One region of the Dongia rigui genome, then DNA from elsewhere that is predicted to be linked to it. Evidence: predicted binding sites of a transcription regulator. Region 1 holds the regulator's gene; the other holds the start of a gene.
What was found. Region 1 encodes PhoB, which activates phosphate uptake and scavenging genes when phosphate is short. Its sites were predicted from a motif close to TNTCATAAAACTGTCA; they were not measured.
Positions count from the first base shown of each region.

Region 2: the regulator PhoB is predicted to act here: its motif matches at 2,579-2,594, upstream of SMD31_RS15680 (putative 2-aminoethylphosphonate ABC transporter substrate-binding protein).

Region 1 covers NZ_JAXCLX010000001.1:1,581,391-1,592,311, forward strand. Annotated here, with positions in the region: gene SMD31_RS07395 (CHASE2 domain-containing protein) at 1-2,003, shown strand, start outside; gene phoB (phosphate regulon transcriptional regulator PhoB) at 2,148-2,870, opposite strand; gene phoU (phosphate signaling complex protein PhoU) at 2,890-3,603, opposite strand; gene pstB (phosphate ABC transporter ATP-binding protein PstB) at 3,617-4,393, opposite strand; gene pstA (phosphate ABC transporter permease PstA) at 4,402-5,700, opposite strand; gene pstC (phosphate ABC transporter permease subunit PstC) at 5,693-6,919, opposite strand; partial or broken gene SMD31_RS07425 (substrate-binding domain-containing protein) at 7,094-8,062, opposite strand; gene SMD31_RS07430 (histidine triad nucleotide-binding protein) at 8,208-8,573, shown strand; gene SMD31_RS07435 (glutathione S-transferase family protein) at 8,690-9,292, shown strand; gene SMD31_RS07440 (hypothetical protein) at 9,302-9,661, opposite strand; gene SMD31_RS07445 (hypothetical protein) at 9,668-10,018, opposite strand; gene SMD31_RS07450 (ABC transporter permease) at 10,099-10,921, opposite strand, start outside.
Region 2 covers NZ_JAXCLX010000002.1:863,856-874,776, reverse strand. Annotated here, with positions in the region: gene SMD31_RS15690 (putative 2-aminoethylphosphonate ABC transporter permease subunit) at 1-271, opposite strand, end outside; gene SMD31_RS15685 (putative 2-aminoethylphosphonate ABC transporter ATP-binding protein) at 264-1,358, opposite strand; gene SMD31_RS15680 (putative 2-aminoethylphosphonate ABC transporter substrate-binding protein) at 1,444-2,505, opposite strand; gene SMD31_RS15675 (leucyl aminopeptidase) at 2,695-4,200, opposite strand; gene SMD31_RS15670 (phosphoenolpyruvate carboxylase) at 4,292-7,387, opposite strand; gene sucD (succinate--CoA ligase subunit alpha) at 7,488-8,363, opposite strand; gene sucC (ADP-forming succinate--CoA ligase subunit beta) at 8,367-9,554, opposite strand; gene SMD31_RS15655 (CHAP domain-containing protein) at 10,003-10,503, shown strand; gene SMD31_RS15650 (NAD-dependent epimerase/dehydratase family protein) at 10,471-10,921, opposite strand, start outside.

The DNA of each region.
Region 1 (10,921 bases):
ATCGCCTGCGCGAGCTTGGCGCCGCCGTTGTGGCACTCGACATCATCTATGCCGAATCGGATCGCACCGCACCCGCGGCGGTCGCCAAGAACCTGCCGGATGACGGCAGCTTCGACGCAGCCAAGCAGATGCTGCTGAAACTGCCGGATCCCGACCAGGATCTCGCCCAGTCGCTGGCACAGATTCCGACGGTGGTTCCCTTCGCGGCCCTCGGTGCCGATCCGCAACGGCCGCAGATGCTTCCATTGCGCAAAGCGGGTTATGCCTTCGCGGGCGACAATCCGGATCAATTCATCGCGCCCTGGCGGTATTGGGTGTCGTCGCTGCCGGAACTCGAAAAGACCGCCGCCGGCATCGGCTCGGTGAATGCCGACCCGGACCCGGACGGCATCATCCGCCAGGTGTCGCTGTTCCTGAAGCTGCCGGATCCGGGCAACCCGACGCCTTACTATCCGTCGATGGCCGCCGAAACGCTGCGCATCGCGCAAGGGCAGACGACCTATGCCATCAAATCCTCTGGTGCCAGCGGGGTGATATCCTTCGGCGAACACACCGGGATCTCGGTCGTGAAAATCGGCCAGGCCCTGGTGCCGACCACGCCCCAGGGCGCTGTAATTCTCTATGATTCCGGCCATCAGGCCGAGCGTTTCTTTTCGCTGGCCGATCTGATGTCGCCGGATTTCGATCCCAGCATCGTCGCTGGCCGGATCATCTTCATCGGCAGTTCGGTCGAAGGTTTGAAGGATTACAAACCGACACCCAACGACGAGTCGATGACCGGGGTCGAGATCCATGCCCAGATTGCCGAGCAGATTTTCAGCAGCAAATATCTGCAGCGACCAGATTGGGCGGATGGATTGGAATGGGTCACCCTCACCGTTCTTGGTGCCGTTCTCACAATCCTCGCGCAGTTGCGGCGAGCACTTGTTGGCTTCGGCATAGCGGCCTTCGGCATCCTCGGATCCTTTGGCGCATCCTATTACATGTTTCAGTATCAGGGGTTCCTGCTCGACCCGCTCTATCCCGCCGGGGCTGCCTTCCTGATCTTCGTGACCGCGACGCTCATCGGTTATGTCCGCACCGAGCAGGAGAAGGCGCAGGTGCGCGGGGCGTTTTCGCTTTACCTGTCGCCGGTGCTGGTCGACCAGGTCTCAAAGAACCGCGAGCAGTTGAAGCTGGGTGGCGAGAATCGCGATCTCACTGTGATGTTCTGCGATATCCGCGGCTTCACCAAAATGTCGGAAGGCTTGGATCCACAGCAGCTGACTCATGTGATCAACCAGTTCCTCACCCCCATGACCGATATCATCCAGGCCAATGGCGGCACGATCGACAAGTATATCGGCGATTGCATCATGGCGTTCTGGAACGCCCCGCTCGACATTCCGCAGCATGAGCGCAAAGCCGTGCTGGCCGCCTATGGCATGCGCAGCGAACTGGTGCGATTGAACGAGACGCTGGCGGCAGAGGCGGCGGCGACGGGCGCCAAGAAGATCGAGATCAAGATCGGCATCGGCCTCAACACCGGCATCGCCTGCGTCGGCAATATGGGGTCGAAGCAGCGCTTCGGCTATTCGGCGCTGGGCGACACGGTCAACACCGCCTCGCGCCTGGAGAGCCTGTCACCGGCCTATTTCGTCGATCTGGTGCTGGGCGAGGAAACCGCAGCGGCGGCGCCCGATTTCGCCCTGCTGGAGCTGGATCAGGTGCGTGTCAAAGGCAAGAACGTGCCGGTGCGCATCTATACCGGTTTGGGTGATGAAAAGGTGGCGCAGTCCAACAGCTTCGTCGCCTTGAAGAGCCTGCACGACGCGATGCTGGCGGCCTATCGCCACCAGTCCTGGTCATCGGCCAAGGCGTCGCTGGCGCTGGCACGCGAGGCGGCACCAGAATCGCTCGGCCGTTTCTATGACATGTACGAAGCCCGCATCGCCGAATACGCCGCCAATCCGCCACCCGAAGATTGGGACGGCGTCTATGTGGCGATGACGAAGGGTGGGTAAACGAAGGCCTCCTCGCCCCAACCCCTCTCCCCGCCGCCGACGAATGTCGGCCTTTGCCGACGGGCGGGGCGAGGGGCTTAGTGCCACACTCGGTCAGAACTCCCTCGCCCCACGAAGTGGGGAGAGGGTCGGGGTGAGGGGTACTTAATCCTCGATATCGAGGGCGTAACCGGCCGACCGCACCGTGCGGATGAGGTCGGGCAGGCCGTCGACATTGATGGCCTTGCGCAGGCGCCGGATATGGACGTCGACCGTGCGCGGCTCGACATAGATGTCGCGGCCCCAGACATGGTCGAGGAGCTGCTCGCGCGAGAAGACGCGGCCCTGGTTTTCCATCAGGAACTTCAGCAGGCGGAATTCCGTCGGCCCCAGATGCAGATCCTTGTTGTCGCGGCGGACACGGTGGGTCGCGAGATCCATTTCGAGATCGGCGTAGGTGAGGTTCTCGTCACCCGATTGCGGCCGGGCACGGCGCAGGGCCGCCTTGGCGCGGGCCATCAGCTCGGAGGGGCTGAAGGGCTTGGTCACATAATCATCGGCGCCGGTCTCGAGGCCGCGGATCTTGTCGGCTTCCTCGCCCTTAGCCGTCAGCATGATGATGGCGGCGGATTTCAAATCCGGCGTGCGGCGGATCTGGCGGCACACTTCGATGCCCGAGACCAGCGGCAGCATCCAGTCGAGGAGGATGAGGTCGGGCGTTTCTTCCCGCGCCTTCACCAGCGCTTCCTCGCCATTCATTGCCTCCACAACCCGGTAGCCTTCGGCTTCGAGGTTGTATTTGAGCAACGTCAGCAGGGCCGGTTCGTCTTCGACCACCAGCACGACGGGCTTGGCACGCCCGTCAGTTGCTGCGTCACCGCGCGGCATGTCGGCGCGGCGCGTGCGTTCAGCCATGGATCGCAACATTGGTCGTATCTCCCTTGGGTCGGGTCTCGTCGATCGGCTTGCCATGCACCAGGAAATGGACCGTTTCGGCGATGTTCGTGGCGTGGTCGCCGATACGCTCGATGTTCTTGGCAATGAACAGCAGATGGGTCGAGGCGCCGATATTGCGCGGGTCTTCCATCATATAGGTGAGCAGTTCGCGGAAGAGCGAGTTGTACATCTCGTCGATGCTCTCATCCGAGCGCCAGGCCGCGATCAGCCCTTCGGCATCGTCATTGGCATAGGCCGAGAGAACCGCGCTGATGAGCTTGATCGCCAGTTCGCCCATGCGCGGGATCGACCCCGTGGGCTTCAGCGGCGCCTGCTGGTTGAGCTGCAGCGTGCGCTTGGCAATGTTCTTGGCATAATCGCCGATGCGCTCGATATCAGCCGAGATCTTGATGGCGGCGATGACTTCGCGGAGGTCCTTGGCCATCGGCTGGCGCAGCGCCAGGATCTTGAGCGAATCCTGGGCGACCGTCATTTCCAGCGCATCGATGCCCTTGTCGCTTTCAATGACGCGCACCGCCTTGTCGGAATCGCGCCTGGCCAAGGCCTGGATGGCGTCGCCAAGCTGGGCTTCGGCGCGGCCGCCCATGGCGAGGATCTGGTCGCGCAAGCGCCGGAGTTCTTCGTCGAAGCTCTTGACGATGTGGTCGGTGGCTTTCTGGGGCATGCTGCTCTACTCCTCAGCCGAACCGGCCGGTGATATAGCCCTGGGTCCGCTCGTCCTTCGGGCTGGTGAAAATCTGTTCCGTATCGCCCCATTCGATCAGATGACCGAGATGGAAGAAGGCGGTCTTCTGGCTGACGCGGGCAGCCTGCTGCATCGAATGGGTCACGATGACGATGGTGAAGTTTTCCCGGAGTTCGTCAATCAATTCCTCGATCTTGGCCGTAGCGATCGGATCCAAGGCCGAACAGGGTTCGTCCATCAGGATCACTTCGGGGCTGACCGCAATGGCGCGGGCGATGCACAGACGCTGCTGCTGGCCGCCGGAAAGGCCGGTACCCGGCTGATCCAGGCGTTCCTTCACTTCGTTCCACAGACCCGCTTTTTCAAGGCTGGAGCGGACGATTTCGTCGAGCTCGCCCTTGGTGCCGGCCATGCCGTGGATGCGCGGGCCATAGGCGACGTTATCATAGATCGACTTCGGGAAGGGATTGGGCTTCTGGAACACCATGCCGATCCGGGCCCGCAGCATGACGACATCGAGCTTCTGGTCGTAGATGTCCTGGCCATCGAGCGTGATCTCGCCGCCGACCTTGCAGCCGTCGATGACGTCGTTCATGCGGTTGAGGCAGCGCAGGAAGGTCGATTTGCCGCAGCCCGACGGGCCGATGAGGGCGGTCACCATGCGTTCCGGCACGTCGAGATCGACGTCGAACAGGGCCTGCTTCTGACCGTAATGCACGGTCACCTTGCGGCCATGCATTTTCGCGAGTGAGGGAGAGATGGCGTTCATGGCAACTCCTACCAGCGCCGCTCGAAGCGGCGACGAACAAAGATGGCGATGGCGTTCATGGAAATGAGGAAGGCGAGCAGCACCATGATGCCGGCGCTGGTCTTTTCCACAAAGGCGCGTTCCGGGCTGTCGGCCCAGAGATAGATCTGCACCGGCAGCACGGTCGCCGGATCGGTCGGTCCATGCGGCACGTCGACGATGAAGGCGACCATGCCGATCATCAAGAGCGGCGCCGATTCACCCAAGGCGCGGGCGAGACCGATGATGGCACCGGTCATGATGCCCGGGGTGGCGAGCGGCAGGACGTGGTGCGTCACCACCTGGAGGGGCGAGGCACCGATGCCATAGGCGGCCTCGCGGATCGAGGGCGGCACGGCTTTGAGCGCGGCGCGGGTGGCGATGATGATGGTGGGCAAGGTCATCAAAGCCAGAACCATGCCACCCACCAGCGGCGCCGAGCGCGGCAGGCCGAAGACGCCGAGGAGGACCGCGAGACCCAGCAGACCGAAGACGATCGAGGGGACGGCGGCGAGGTTGTTGATGTTGACCTCGATGATCTCGGTCAGGCGGTTCTTCGGGGCGAATTCCTCGAGATAGATGGCGCTCATGACACCCAAAGGCAGAGCGAGGATGACCGTCACCAGCATGGTGAAGATCGAACCCATCAGCGCGCCGAGGATGCCCGCCTGTTCCGGCTCGCGGCTGTCGCCGGCCGAGAGGAAGGTGCTGTTGAAGGTGGTCTTGACCTGGTCGTTGGCCACGAGTTTGTCGAACCAGGCGATCTGGGTGTCAGGCACCACGCGCTCCGCTTCCGGCAGGTCGCGCTTGATATAGCCCTTTTTCAGCATGTCGATGTCGTCGGAGGACACGACCCAGAAGCGCTGGGTCTGCCCGATGATGGCCGGATTGGCCAGCACCGCTTTGCGAATGACGTCGCCGGCGCCGTTGCTGACCAGGGCATAGAGCAGCTTGCGGTCGCCGCGGCTGGTCACTTCCGGGAAGGCGGTCTTCAGCGCTTCCTTCACCAGGCCCTGATAGTCGGCGGCGGCCAGCGTATCGGCATCGGTCTTGCCGTCCGGCGTGATGACGGCCGGGTCCAGCACGACATCGAGCACAATCTCGGTGCGGAAGAAGGCGCTGTAGCCCTTGCCGCAGACAGAGACCAGCAGCACGCCCAACATGGCGATGGCGAGGCCCACTGCAAACATGCCGTAGAAGCGGAAGCGGCGTTCGGCCCCGTAGCGACGCCGGATGCGCGCTTCGCTGAGATCGGGCCGACGGATCACCTGTGTCGATGTATCACTCATATTGCTCTCGATACTTCTTGACGATGCGCAGGGCGACGATGTTGAGGATCAGCGTCACGACGAAGAGGGCAAGGCCCAGGGCGAAAGCCGCGAGTGTCTTCGGGCTGTCGAATTCCTGGTCGCCCACCAGCAGGGTGACGATCTGCACGGTCACGGTGGTGACCGCTTCCAGCGGATTGGCGGTGAGGTTGGCGGTCAGACCCGCCGCCATCACCACGATCATGGTTTCGCCGATGGCGCGGCTGACGGCCAGCAGAACGCCACCCATGATGCCGGGGAGTGCCGCCGGCACCACCACCTGGCGGATTGTTTCGGATTTGGTGGCACCGAGCGCGAAGGAACCGTCGCGCATCGCCTGCGGCACCGCGTTCATCACGTCATCGGAGAGCGACGAGATGAAGGGGATGATCATGACGCCCATGACGAGGCCGGCGGCGAGCGCCGATTCGGACGCCACGTCGAGGCCCACGGCGGCACCGGCACCGCGGATCAGCGGGGCGACGGTCAAGGCCGCGAAGAAGCCGTAGACCACGGTCGGAATGCCGGCGAGGATTTCGATGAGCGGCTTGGCCCAGGCGCGGGTCTTGCGGCTGGCATAATCGGAGAGGTAGATCGCCGACATGAGGCCCACGGGCACCGCGACCGCCATGGCGATGACGGTGATGAGCATGGTGCCGGCAAAGACCGGGATGGCGCCGAAGGCACCCGACTGGCCCACCTGGTCGGCGCGGATCGCCATCTGCGGCGACCATTGCAGGCCAAAGAGGAATTCGAAGGGCGAGATCTGCGCAAAGAAGCGCATGGCTTCGAACACCAGCGACAGGACGATGCCGACGGTGGTGAGGATGGAGAGCAGCGAGCAGACGACCAGCAGCACCATGGTCATCCGTTCGACCGCGTTGCGGGCGCGGAAATTGGCGCTGATATGACGCTGCGCCCAGCCAAGGCCGATGGCGGCAGCGCCAAGCGTGGCCGCGGCAATGGCGGCCCAGATCACGTCATGGCCGGCCTTGGGATCGCCCGGCAAAAAATGGGCGATGACGGCACCGAGCAGCAGTGCCAGGGCGCCGGGCAGGAAGGCGCCGAGGCCCACATAGACGCCGTGATAGCTGGGCAGCGAATGCAGCTCGCGCGTGGCACCGCGGACGCTGGCAAAGGCGCGACGGCGGCCGAGCTGGAAGCCGACCGAGCTCAAGAGCAGCAACAGGCCGGCGGCGATCCAGGGAAGGAGCGCCGAGGTGGCGCCAAGATCGATGCCGGCACCGAGCGAGCTGGCGATCGGCAAAGCGGCGAGGACCGCGGTGGAGACGGCGGCGTGCTCGGCCTCCGGCATCGGCACCATGCCCTTGTCGGTCAGATAGCCCTGGGTGCCGGATGCCTTCTCGCTCATGAATTCGGCGACGAATTCGGCGAGGCCCGGCACAACGTCGCTGTGCTGCTTCTTCACATAGAGATAGAGCTTGCGGGCGACTTCGTAGGAGCCGTTGATGATGTTTTCTTCCGTGGGCGCCACGCCATCCATGGCGCTGCCCTGCAGCATGTCCTGGTTATCGGCGAGGAAGGAATAGCCGAGGATGCCGAAGGCATCCGGATTGCCGGCGAGCTTCTGCACGATGAGATTGTCGTTCTCGCCGGCATCGATATAGGCGCCGTCTTCGCGCAGGGTCTGGCACTTGGCCTTCTTCACCTTGTCGTCGGTGAGTGCTGTGATTTCCGGGAAGGTGTGGCAGGCCTTGTCCATCACCAGTTCCAGGAAGGCGTCACGCGTACCGGAGGTGGGGGGCGGCCCGAGGACTTCGATCTTCTGGGCCGGCAGGCTGGGGTTCACTTCCGACCACAGCTGATAGGGGTTGGCGAGAAGGACACCGTTGACCGGCACTTCCTTGGCCAGCGCGAGATAGAGATCGCGCACGCTAAGGGCGCGCGATGCGCCGCCTTTGCCGGACGCCAGAACGATGCCGTCATAGCCGATCTCGACCTCGACGATGTCGGTGACGCCGTTCTGCTTGCAGGTCGCGACCTCGCCTTCCTTGATCGGGCGGGAGGCGTTGGCGATATCAGGGAAGCCTTCGCCGACCCCGCCGCAGAAGAGCTTCAGGCCGCCGCCGGTGCCGGTCGCCTCGACCACCGGCGCCTTGAAGCCGCTTTGGGCGAAATGCTCGGCGACCGCAGTCGCAAACGGATAGACGGTCGAGGAGCCGACGATATGCAGCTGTTCGCGCGCCGCCGCCCCCTGCGGCAGCAGGGCACCCAGCGCCAAAACCGCTCCGAAGACGACCGCTGAAACGGTCGGCAAACCCAACCCGGCCCGTCCTTGGGCCCCCCGCGCTGGCAACATGATGGAAGCTCTCTCCCTTGTCATTGCCGGCTGAGTACGACACTAATGTTACAGCTTGATGAACCCGATAAAAAGACGCATCTGCAATGGGTTAGTTTGGTCGGGACTTGACGCCACGGCTCGGAATCGGCCAGTTTCGACGGAATTCACCTGATGGAAGGCGCCCACCATGGCCTATGACAGCAATAATATTTTCGCCCGCATCCTCCGCGGCGAAATCCCTTGCGACAAGGTCTATGAGGATTCCCATGTCCTCGCCTTCCGCGATATCCGCCCCCATGCCAAGGTGCATGTGCTGCTGATCCCCAAGGGCCCCTATGTGTCGCTCGAGGATTTTTCGGCCCGCGCCTCCGAGGCGGAAATCGTCGCCTTTCACCGCGCCATTCCGAAGATCACGGCCGAGTTGGGGGTGGCCGTCACAGGCTACCGCGCCATCGCCAATAGCGGCGCCGACAGCCATCAGGAAGTGCCGCATTACCACCTGCATCTGCTAGGCGGCCAGCGTTTGGGGCCGCTTCTGAGCCTGCCGCACTGAGTCACTGCCAGCAGCTGTGAGCAGGATTCACAGCTGCTGTTCCATTTGATCGGTTGCACCTCCGCGCGCGACACGCCATGAACGGCGCGCGGTGATCTTGCCAACGAGGGAACGCGATGCTGACGCTCTACGACAGTGCCATTTCAGGGAACGCCTATAAGGTCAGGCTGCTTCTCAGCCATCTCGGCATCCCCCTGAAGCGCATCGAGATGAATGTAGATGATGGTTCCACCCGCACGCCGGATTTCCTCAAAGTGAATCGCAACGGCAAGGTGCCGGCGATCGTGCTGGAAGATGGCACAGCGCTCTCGGAATCGGACGCCATCCTCTATTACTTCGCCGAGGGTACGCGCTATTGGCCAAGCGACAGGCTGGGTCGCGCGCGGGTGCTGCAATGGATGTTCTTCGAGCAGTACAACCACGAACCGACCATCGCCGTGGTGCGGCATTGGGTGGCGCATCTGGGGAAGACGCCGGAGAGCGAGCCGGCCCTGCCCGCCAAGATCGCCGCTGGCTACCTGGCCCTCGACGTGATGGAAGACCAGCTGCAGCGCAGCGACTATTTCGTTGGCAACAGCTATACCATCGCCGACATCGCGCTCTATGCCTACAGCCACGTGGCGCATGAGGGCGGCTTCGACCTCGGCCGCTATCCGGCGATCGGCGCTTGGCTGAAGCGCGTGGCCGCGCAGCCCGGCCACATCCGCATCACGGATTGAGACGGCGCCTCAATCGACGATTTCGTAATCGACCTTGATCGTGGTGCCGAAGGCGAAAACGATGCATTTCATGCCGGCATTTTCGCACAGCTGCAGCGCATGCTGGGTGAAGCTGCCGGGACGGCAGCGATCGCCCGGGCAATAGGAATAGCCCGAGGCGAGGCCGTCTTCGGTGACGACGAAGACGCCGCCGCCGCGGCCGAGCTTCAGCTTGTAGGCCTCGAAATTCTCCCACACCGAATGGGCGATGCGCAGCGTCTCGTCATTCGCCACATTGACGCGCGTTGGCGATGGCGTGCAGGCAGCGAGCATTGCGCCGCAGATCAGGGCCATGATTGGCAGGAGGCGGCTTGATCGCGTCAGGACCATGACGTGCTACTCCGCGATCTCAAAGGGAATGACGACGTCGTCGTCCTTGGCGAAGACGATGCATTTATAGCCCTTGGACTGGCAGCTTTTGATCGCTTCGTTCGAATAGTTGATGTTGTAGTAGCAGCCTTGCGCCATGACGCAGTAGTGATAGGTGGCATAATAGCCATCCTCGGATACGGCAAAGGCACCACGGCCGCCGCCGGCGATGTCCTGCAGATACTTCTGGTAATAGTCCCAGGTCCCGCGCGCGATAACGAACTTCTCATCGGGCTTCAGTTGGACGCGGCCTTCCTGTGGCTGGCACCCGGCGACCGCTGTCGCCAGCATGGCAACGATCAATGCAATTTTCGTCAATTCTTGCGCCCCATTGGTTTAGTTACCCATGGGACGCTCGCATTTTCCGCGCAGCCTGCCAAGCGCTTTTGCTGCTGTGATCAGCGATAGGGATCCGCCGCATCGCGCAGGCCGTCGCCGAGGAAGTTGAAGGCCAGCACCACGATGATGACGGGGAGGATCGGCAGCATCAGCCAGGGATAGAGCGCCACCACATTGATGTTCTGCGCCTCGTTGAGGAGCACGCCCCAGGACGTGATCGGCGCGCGGATGCCGAGCCCCAGGAACGACAGCGCGGTCTCGCCGAGGATCATGCCGGGAATGGCCAGCGTGGCCGAGGCGATGAGATGGCTCATGAAACTCGGCATCAAATGGCGGAAGATGATGCGGCCGGGCGAGGCGCCCATCAATTGTGCCGCGACGCAGAAATCTTCTTCGCGCAAGGAGAGGAGCCGCGAGCGCACGGCCCGCGCCAGGCCCGTCCAATCGATGAGGCCGAGAATGATGGTGATGCCGAAATAGACCAACATCGGCGACCAGGTGACAGGCAGAATCGCCGCCAGCGCCAGCCACAGCGGCAGATGCGGGATGGAGCGCAGCACCTCGATCGAGCGCTGCAGCAGATCGTCGACCCAGCCGCCGTAATAGCCGGCGAGACCCCCGAAGGTCATGCCGAGGATAAAGCTGACCGCCACGCCAAAAAGGCCGATGGTGAGCGAAATGCGCATGCCGTAGAGAACGCGCGAGAGCATGTCGCGCCCGAGACGGTCGGAGCCGAAGAAGAACAATGGCGTGTACTTGTCCGGCGGGCAGACGAGATGCGTATTACCCTCGATGAGGCCCCAGAATTTGTAAGGATCGCCTTCGCAGAAGAAGCGGAGCGGCCGCGGCTCGACCACGTTTTCGGTGTAGATGCGCTGCAGA
Region 2 (10,921 bases), on a different contig from region 1:
TCGTCCCGAGGACGGCCACGTATAAGGTGTTGCCCAGGGATTGCAGCATCGCCGGGTCGTCGACATAGCGGGCAAAATTGGCAAGGCCGATGAACTGGCCATCCTTGTCCTGCACGCTCTTCGTCAACAGCGTGTAAAGTGGCAAAGCGAGTGTCACGACAAGATAGGCGCCAAGTGCCAGGAGAGCGCCGCGTGCGCCCCATTCCTCAGCGCTGACGCGCGCTTTGACGCGTGGTGCCGTGGTCGTGGCCGAGAAGGCGATGTCAGCCATGATGCGCCACGCCTTGGCCCTGGGGGAACAGCCGCACGCGATCGCGCGGCAGGGCAACGCGCAGTGCCTGGCCAGGCACAAGGCCAAGATCGCGCATCGCATTGATCGAGAAGTCGGCGCGGAGGCTCCGCCCGCAGGTCAGTCGCAATTCGGCACGGCAGAAGGAGCCGAGGAACTCCATGTGCTCGATGCGTGTCATGACGGTGTTGCCCTGCTCAGGCGCGATGCCACGCACCTGGATGTCCTCGGGTCGAATGCAAAGCGTCGCCCCCTGCCCCGCCACCAGGCCGGCGCCAGGAATGTCGAGCACGACTTCTCCCAATCGGATCGCGCGGCCCGGTTCGATTTCAACGGCGAGGAAATTCATGTGACCCACGAAATCGGCCACAAAGGCCGCGGCCGGCTGGCGATAGATCTCCATCGGCGTGCCAACCTGCTCGATGCGGCCTTCATTCATGACGACGATGCGGTCGGCAATCGCCAAGGCCTCTTCCTGATCGTGCGTCACCATGATGGTGGTCACATTGATGCGGCGCTGCAATTGCTTAAGTTCGGACCGCAAATGTTGGCGCACGCGGGCATCGAGAGCCGACAAGGGTTCATCAAGCAAAAGGAGACCCGGCGACATCGCCAGGGCACGCGCCAGGGCGACGCGTTGCTGCTGTCCACCGGAAAGCTGAGCGGGATATTTCTGTTCCTGGCCAGAGAGCCCGACCATCGCCAGAAGATCCGAAACGCGCCTGGCCATGTCGGCGCGCGACATCCTGCCCCCGGTTAGGCCATAGCCGACATTGGCCGCCACCGTCAGGTTGGGGAACAGCGCATAGGATTGGAAGACGATGCCGAAATCGCGTTGCGATGGCGGCAGGCCGGAAATATCGACACCGTTCTGGAGAATACGGCCGCTTGTCTGAATGTCGAGCCCGGCGATGGCACGCAGCAACGTCGTCTTGCCACAGCCTGACGGGCCGAGGAAGCAGACGAATTCCCCCGGATAGATGTCGAGCGAGATGCTCTTCAGCGCCTGGAAGTCGCCGAAATTCTTGCTGACGAATTCGATGCGCAGATAGGGGTTTCCGCGAGTCATGACAAGCTGCCTTGAAAAAGCGAGACGATCCCGCTGCAGATGCAGCGGGATCGTCCCTCATCACATGTGGGTCAGTGGACGCTCGTTACTTCGGTGCGTCCTTGGAGCCGAAGCTGCGCTGCCATTCGTCGAGAATGGCCTGACGGCGATCCGCCATTTCATAGAAATTGTTCGGCGAGATCATCAGCTTTTCCTCCTCGGCCGGGTAATTGGCCGGAAGGGTCGGCGTCACGTCTTTGCGGGCCAGCACCTGATAGCTCTCGTTATAGAGCTTGTTGGCCTCGGCACTTGCCGCGAAATCGGCCAGCTTCTGAGCCGCTGCGAGGTTCCTGGTGCCCTTCATGATCGCCGTCGCTTCCATGTCCCAACCGATGCCGTCCTTGGGCAGGATGACTTCGACCGGCGCGCCGTCATTGATCAGCTTGACGCCCGGATAAGCGAAGGAAATGCCGATCGGATACTCGCCGGCGCCAACCGCCTTGCAGGGCTTCGAACCCGAATGCAGGTAGGTTTTGATGTTCTCGTGCAGCTTGCCCATGTAGTCCCAGCCGCCCTTGTCGCCAAAGAGCTGCAGCCAGGCCGAGACGGTGAGGAAGCCGGTGCCCGAAGAACCCGGGTTCGGCATGACGATCTGATCCTTATAAACGGGATCGAGCAGGTCTTTCCACGAAGCGGGCTTGGGCAGGCCGAGCTTTTCCGCTTCGACCTTGTTGTAGCAGATGGCTGACGCCCAGGCGTCCATGCCGACCCAGGTCGGCCAGCCGTTGCGCTTGTCCTTGAAGTCGTCTTTGATCTGATCGAAGCCTTTGGGGCTATAGCGCTCCAGCATGCCTTCCTTGTCGAGGACCATGAGGCCCGTCGCGGCCAGACCCCAGACCACGTCGGCTTGGCGATTTTGCTTTTCGGCGAGGAGGCGCGCGGTGATCACGCCCGTCGAATCACGCTGCCATTCAATGGTGATGCCCGGATTGGCCTTCTCGAAGGCTTCCTTATAGACAGGCAGCTGCTCTTCCTCGAGCGCGGTATAGACCTTCAGCACGACATCGTCGGCGAGGCTGGCCTTCGGCGCGACGAACATGGTAGCGGCAGTCGCCAAGACCGCAGCCCCCATCAGCGCCATCTGGCGGCGCGAGATCCAATTTTTCATTTCCCCAATCTCCTGGTGTGCGATTGCCAAACGCGGCGCGCAGGAAATTGGCGGGGAAACCGCGCATCTGTGATGACGGAATTATGACGAGTATAGGTCAAACAGGGCTTTCCCGATGACCTATATAGATAATTTCGATGAATGCCATGTGGGCAGACTGCGCTTCAGCCTGCCCACATGACAAAGAGATCAAAGAATGCCTTCAGCCTTCGCCACGAACTGCTCCAGCAACTGAACGGCGTAACCGGTGCCACCCGCCGGGCAGGTCACCCGGTCCTTGCCGGCAAACTCGCGACCCGCAATGTCGAGATGGGCCCAGGGACGGTCCTCGACGAACTGTTTCAACAGCGCTGCCGCATGCGGCGCATCACCGGATTCCGCGTCGTCGGCGTGATGCTTGATATCGGCGATACGGGATTCGAGATGCTCGTCATAACCCTTGTCCAGCGGCATGCGCCACAAGCGCTCGCCCACGGCCTGCCCGGCGGCGGTGAGCTGGTTTGCCAGATCGTCGTTATTGGCGAAGATGCCGGCAAAGACCGTGCCCAGCGCCTGCTGGATGGAATAGGTCAGCGTCGCCATATCGACGATCGATTTCGGTTTGAAGCGGGAGGCGGTGTAATAGAGCGCGTCGATCAGAACCAGCCGCCCCTCGGCATCCGTATCGATCATCTCGATGGTGCGGCCGGCCAGCGTCTTTACGATATCGCCGGGCTTGAACGCCGTTCCAGACGGCATGTTCTCCACCAGGCCGACGACGCCCACGACATTGACCTTGGCCTTGCGTTCGGCAAGCGCCCGGATGAGACCGACCACGGCGGCACCGCCTGCCATATCACCCTTCATCTCATACATGCCGCCGGAGCGCTTGATGCAGAGGCCGCCGGAATCAAAGCAGACCCCCTTGCCGACAAAGGCAAGCGGCCCGTCGCCCTTCTTGCCCGGCGCACCCTGGTATTGCAGCACGAGCAGGCGCGGCGGTTTGGCCGATCCCTTACCGACCGAGAGCAATGCATTGAGGCCGAGTTTGGCCATCTGCTTTTCGTCCAGTGCCTCGACCTTGACGCCGAGTTTGCTCAATGCCTTGGTGCGGGCGACGAAGCTTTCCGGATAGAGTTCGTTCGGCGGCTCATTGGTGAGGTCGCGGGCGAGGTTGACGCCGTTCGCCAGCGCCTGCAGCCGTGCCGAAACCTTTTGTGCCGCCGCCACTTGGGTCACCACCAGGCTGAGATCTGTGAGGGCCGGCGCTTTGTCGGCCTTGGGCTTGGTGAGGAAGCGGTCGAAGCGGTAATTGCGCAAGGTAACGCCGAGTGCCAGTTCGCCGGCCATGTGGGCCTCATCGATCTGGCTGCCCTTCACCGGATCAACCAGCACCGTGGCACCGCTCTCAAATTCAGCGAGGAGATGTGCCGCGAGTGACCCGCCGGCCTCACGCAGCGACAGCGAATCCAGATCCTTGGCCGCCCCAAGACCCAGAAGAATGACGCGTCGCGCCGCCGTGCCGGCCGGCACCAGGATGTCGGCAACTTCGCCTTTCTTGCCCTTGAACCGGGGCAGCGACAGGCTGCGCTGCAATGCACCAGAAAGCGCCTTGTCCAGCGCCTCGCCGCGCGGGCCCAATTTGCCGCCCTCGGCAATGAGCACAACGAGAACGGCGGCGCGCGCTGCCGGCTTGGCGACGAATTCGATCTTCATAAGAAATCCTCGGGACTGAAATAAGAACGGAAAGTGGGCCGAGCATAGCCATACTCGGCCCCATCCGACAATCCGCTGGATTTATGAGATGCTAGCCGAGCGCGCCCACGGTATGGATGATGCCCGAGCTGAGGCGCCGCACCAGGGTATAGAGCCCGGCGATCGGTCCGAAGATGGCCTGATGCTCCCGTTCATAGGTCTGATGCCAATCGCCGACATAGGTCGACGCCTCGCCGAAATCGCCCTCGAATTTCAGTTGCTCGACCTTCGGGAATATCATGCTGAGCTTGCGCATGGCGTCGTCGATTTCCAGATGGAAGATCTTGGAGACCAGCTGCTGGCGCGTGATGTTGTGCTGGTCCGAGAAGTCCGGAATATGCGCGCTCAAGGTAAAGATGCGCATGATGAGCGCGATGCGGAGGCCGTGCATGAGGCGCAGATTGGTCCGCGTCTCGTCGCTGATCTTGGCCTGTGGCAGCCCAACAAGGGCCAGACCATCGCGCAGATCCAGCATGTCGCGCTGGAAGACGCGATAGATCTTGGCAAGTTTCTCATAGACCCGGTCGCCTTCCAGATGCTCGGCGACATGGCGCAGTTCCGCCGCCGCGGCTGGATCCTTGGCCTGATAGGCGCGCGAAAGCCATTGGCCGGGATCGAACAAATCGACATAGCATTTCAGCGCTTCGAGATCGGTGAAGGACAGGGCCCAATCCACCATGCCCAGAAGGCGCCGACAGCGTGGCGATGCTTGATAGAGACGCTGGAACCGTTCGGGGTCGCGGGCGATCGCCTGCCCCACGCCGCCAACCGTGTTGGCCAGCATGCCAAGCTGTTGCAGGATGCCGTTATGCGGGATGGCGCGCATCTCCTTCGGGTGCATGAGGTTGACGCGCTGCGCCAACCCCTCATGCTCGCGCTTCACCGGCCGGGACCCGCTGGTAAACAGCAGGTTGCCGCCGAACGTATCGAGCAGCGCCGCGTAGGCCGGATCATTCATCACGTCTTCGTTGAAGCGCCGGATCGTGATGAAGAATTCCTTCACGTAATCTTCGTCGTGCCGATAGGCGGGATCCGATTCAACGTCGTCGGTCGGGATTGGAAGCATGTATTCGAGAATGCGGGTGACTGAGGCCAGGGCGACATCGGGCGAGATGAAGTAGAGATAGCCATCACCGCCCTGAAAACTGGCCTCTTCCTTCACCCGGATTCCGGCCTGCGCGAAATTCTGCCGACTGACCGGCGAGGCGATGTATTCGAGACGCGCCCGGAAATTTTCGGGATGCCCGCCACGGCCGATCGATTCACCATGGGTATCGAAGATCACGACCTCGACATCGTCGAAGCCACGCTGGCGCAGCAATTCGGCAAGCTTCAAGCGCAGCCACTCGACGGAGATGGCCGCCACGGTTTGTCCCAGATGTCGCCCGGCATCGGAGAATCCGGTCTGGATGCAGACCCGCCCGCGCTGGCGAACGTAAGCTGCAAAGGCCGGGTTCTGCAGGCATTCGTCGATCACGCGGATACCGCGCTCGAAGGCCTTGGTGGTCTCGAACAGAGGCGAGATATCGACCTTGCCATCGACGCCGAACAGCTTGGCGAAATAGAGGGCCGCCAGCAATGTGAGCGGCGTCTCCGTTTCCGCGATCAGAAAGCGCACCGGCACGGTCGCGTCGATGTATTTCAGCATCTTGGCGACGATCATGAACAGCCGCTTGGCCGAGGTTCGTTCCGCCAGGATCGACGCAAAATTGATCTGCACCGGCTTAACGGTTTGCAGCAGCCTGGTGATCTTCGCAATGTAGGAACGCTTGTGCGCCGGATCATCCGGTGCCGCTTCCATATCGATCAGCTTGCGGATGGCGTTGTGAATCTGCACCGCGTTCAGTCGAACATGCGTGTGCGCCAGCCCCAGCCCATGGTTGGCAAGTTCCGCCCGCAGGACGATCAACTTCCGGCGCTGGTCAGGCGTCTTGGAGAGCGCGATGGCGCGGTTGATGAGTTCGAGCAGTTGCGCCGAATCGATCAAACGCAGATCGCGCCCGTCATGCATGCGCTTGGCAATGCGGCGCACCTCCTCGGCCCAGGCCAGGGGCGCCTCGCCTTCCTTCTTGCCGCCCTGGAAGACCGCGATTTCGTCTTCCGCCTCCTTGATTGCCAAAGCCAGGCGGCTTTCCAACAGCTCCAGCAGATGGACAAGGTCGACATTCGCACGCTTTTGATCGACACCCGCCCGCAATTCCTCGACGACCTTCACATAGCGCTGAAGCTGGAGGACCTGGATCTTGAGGCGGGTGAAGAGCGTGTCGCTCCATTTGATGTCAGAGCGCCCATCGAGGTCATAGCCAACCCAGCTTGCGACCGTCATCAGGCGCGGCGACAGTTGCTCCCATTCCGCCGGATAATGCTCGGCCGCCACATCCAGGGCAATTTCATAGGCGCGGCGCAAGGCGACGTGGATGTTGGCGATGGCCGCGACCGACATCTCGTATTCGTAAGCAAGATCGAGCTTTTCCGGCGGCCGGTGCTCGACGGCGCGGGCATCGGCCAGAATTTTCCGGCGACGCACGGCCGGCAGCTTTTGGCTACCCGCGCCGCGATTGATGCCCAGTTCCGCCAGGAGCCGGACCATCTCGTGGGATTGGCTGAAGGTCGGATGGCCGGTGATCACGATGCCAAACAGCTCGCGTTCGACGGCGGCCTTGAAGGCTTGGAACGGAATGCGCGCCCCCTTCCCCTTACCCGCCGGGCGCCGCGATCCAGCGGCTAGGGCCTGGAAGACATCGCGCAACTTCTGCTCGTTGCGCTTGGGGTCGCTTTCGCCGAGATAGCTCTGCAGGCGATCGGCGCGATGCTCGAAGGCGCCGGCTGTCAGTTCCTGGATCAATGTCTCGATGCCACCCAGCGACAGCTTGCCCTGGTCGAGCCGCTTGCCAACTTCAAGCGCCAGGAGCTTGACCGAATTGCCGAACGGGTTGCGTTCGCGCAGGCCGGCGAGGTCCCCGAACACGGCCCGCAGGTCACGCTCGGCCTTGGCGGCATCGAAGCCCTTTTCGGCCGGAAACATCCGTTCCAGGGCTTTCAGGCCAGGCTCCAGCCCGGATCCCCTGGCCGGCTTGTGGATCGCCGGTTTGACGCGCAAAGCCGCCACATCACCACCCCGCGACGTTGCCCGCTTCGCCGTGCTCATCCACCCCTCCAGGTCATAAAAATGCTGCGCCGAACGGGCAACAGTACCGCGCTCGGCGCAACTGCAAAAGAACTTTTGTGCAGCGCAAAAAAACGAGGCGTCAGCCGCGCAAGGCTGCCAAAGCCGTCTCTCCCAGCTCCGCCGGGCTGGGCGTCATATGGATACCGGCCGCGCGCAGGGCTTCGATCTTCTCAGCGGCACTTTCGCCACCACCTGAGACAATTGCCCCGGCATGCCCCATCCGCCGCCCGGGAGGAGCGGCTTTCCCGGCAATGAAACCGATGACCGGCTTCTTGCGCTTTTCCTGTTTCAGAAACTCGGCCGCGTCGATCTCCGGCGTTCCACCGATTTCGCCGATCATGATGATGGCCTCGGTCTGGTCGTCGCCGAGAAACAGTTCCAGGATGTCGACGAAACTCGACCCATTGACCGGATCGCCGCCGATGCCGACGACAGTCGTCTGGCCGAGGCCGACGGAAGTGGTCTGGGTCGCCGCTTCGTAAGACAGGGTGCCAGAGCGCGAGACGATGCCAACCTTCCCGGGTTTGTGAACATAGCCCGGCATGATGCCCATCTTGCATTGATCCGGCGTGATCACGCCTGGGCAGTTGGGGCCGATTACACGCGAATTCGTCCCCTTCAGTTCCTTGCGCACGCGCGCCATGTCATGAACGGGGATCCCGTCGGTGATGGCGACGATGGTTTCGATCCCGGCATCGATTGCCTCCATGATCGAATCCATGGCGTAGATCGGCGGCACATAGATGATGCTGGCATTGGCACCGGTCCTGGCACGCGCCTCGTGCACGGTGTTGAAGACGGGCAGGCCCAGATGCCGACTGCCACCTTTTCCCGGCGTGACACCGCCCACCATCTGCGTGCCATAGGCAATGGCCTGTTCCGAGTGGAAGGTGCCTTGCGTGCCAGTGAAGCCCTGGCAGATGACCTTGGTGTTCCGGTCGATGAGAATAGCCATGGTTCAAGCCCTCTTCATAAGCGCAACATTGCCGCGGGTCGCCTCGACGATTTTCTGTGCCGCATCCGAGAGCGTCGTCGCCGTGATGATGGGAAGGCCGGATTTCTCGAGGATCTCGCGCCCCAATTCGACATTGGTGCCTTCGAGGCGTACGACCAGCGGCCGGTCAAGGCCAACCTCCTGCGCCGCACCGACAATGCCTTCGGCGATGGAGTTGCAGCGCATCATGCCGCCAAAGACATTGACCAGAATGCCCTTCACGCCGGGATCGTTGAAGATCAGCTTGAAGGCGCGCGCCACGCGGTCTTTGGTGGCGGCGCCGGCGATATCCATGAAGTTCGCCGGCTGGCCACCGAAATGCTGGATGATGTCCATCGTCGCCATCGCGAGGCCGGCGCCGTTCACCATGCAGCCGATATCACCGTCGAGCTTTACATAGTTGAGATCATGCCGCGCGGCTTCAAGTTCCAGCGGATCGACTTCGTTGTCGTCGCGCAGATCCTGAATGTCGTTGCGCCGGAACAGCGCGTTGTCGTCGAAGATCATCTTGCAATCGAGGGCGACCAATCGACCGACGCCCGTCACCACCAGCGGGTTGATCTCGATCATCACCGCATCCAGGCTACGGAAGGCCTTGTTCACAGCCATGACGAGACGCACGAACTTGTGCACTTCGCGCTCCTTCAGGCCGAGTTCAAACGCCACCTGCCGCGCCTGGAAGGCACGCATCGGTGTTGCCGGCTGCATGTCGAGGCGAATGATCTTTTCCGGATGCTTCTCCGCAACCTCCTCGATATCCATGCCGCCTTCGGTCGAGGCAATGAGGCTGACGCCACCGGTCTTGCGATTGATCAACTGGGCGACATAAAGCTCGCGCGAGATATCGCTCGCCTGCTCGATATAGACCTTTCGCACCAGCCGTCCTTCGGGACCTGTCTGATGCGTCACCAATTGCATGCCCAGCATCTGGTCAGCGGTCGCCACCACTTCCTTGATCGAGCGGCAGACCTTGACGCCGCCGGCCTTGCCACGCCCACCGGCATGGATCTGCGCCTTGACGACCCATGTCGGGCCGTCCAGTTCTTCGGCGATCGATTCCGCTTCAATGAGATTGTGCGCGACGTCGCCGCGTGGCACAGGCACGCCGAAACGCCGCAGCAATTGCTTGGCCTGGTATTCATGGATATTCATCGCCGACTCTCCCCTATCGACTTTGCGCTGACGACAGGCCGAGTTCGACCGTGGCGCCTTTTTTTACCGCGCGATGATGGATCTGGATGTCTTGCTGCGTTCAGCAGGCCGATTGACCAAGCGATCGGATATTTCCCCGACCCCCGCATCCGGCATGCGATCACTCTGGTCGCATGAGGGGATGACGACTTCTTGAACGTGCCCGGTTTCAGCAACCTGTGGCACATGTCCGGTCATTCGTCCGGGCGCTATTGGCGACCCGCGATCATCTTATCTGGGGGTGGCTTTCTCACTGTCCCAGATTCGACTAGCATGATTGCGAAAGCGTCACGAGTCGTCGGCACCCTGCAACATGGCTAAAGCGATCTTGAATCGAATTCATCAACGCACCGCAATGACATCGCTAACAATGACTTTGTTGCTGTTGAGCGCTTGTGCAGAAAGACAATTGCCGATTTCAACGCCGACCAGCACCAGCATCGCGCCGGCAGTGGTGCCGCCACCAGCTTACGTCAGCTATGAAGACATATCTTGCGTGCCCTATGCGCGCCTTGCCTCCGGCATCAACCTGCGCGGCGACGCCTACACGTGGTGGGACAACGCGGCGGGCATCTACCAACGCGGTAATGCGCCGGCACCGGGGGCCGTCTTGGTACTGGCGCAAACCAGCCGGCTGCACAGCGGCCATGTCGCCGTCGTCCAACAGGTCATCAGCTCACGCGAGATTGTGGTTAGTCACGCCAATTGGGTACCTGGCCAGGTGATCAACGGCCAGCACGTCTACGACGTTTCACCGCAGAATGACTGGACCATGCCACGCTTCTACAATTTGGAAGCTGGGGTTTATGGCAGCGTCTATCCGGCTTATGGCTTCATCTACAACGTCGCTGCCAATGCCGCGCCGGCACCGGTTGCTTCAAGCGGCCAGATTGGGCTGCCGCCGCAATAGCCCGCGCTGCTGCAGGTCGAGTACCGTGTCGCGCAGCGATTGACCAAGTGGCCGGCATTGCCAATGGAGCTCCCGCTGGGCCTTGCTGCAATCGAATGCCATCGAGGAACGCGCCAGCCTCACCCCCGTCAACGGTGCCATCGGCGGCTTCTTGGTGACATTGGCCACGCCCTCGCTGACCAGAGCGGAAACATAGGCCAGCCAATAAGGCACCTTATGCGTCGGCATGGCGAGGCCGGTCAGTTGCTGAAGTTCGACCAGCAAGCGGCCGAGGCTGAGATTTTCGTGACCGAGGATATATCGCTCGCCGATCCGTCCATGCTCGGCGGCGAGCAGATGGCCAAGCGCTGCATCCCGGCCATCGACCAGATTGAAGTCGCAATCGAGATAGGCAGGGGTTGTCCCGTTGAGGAAGCCC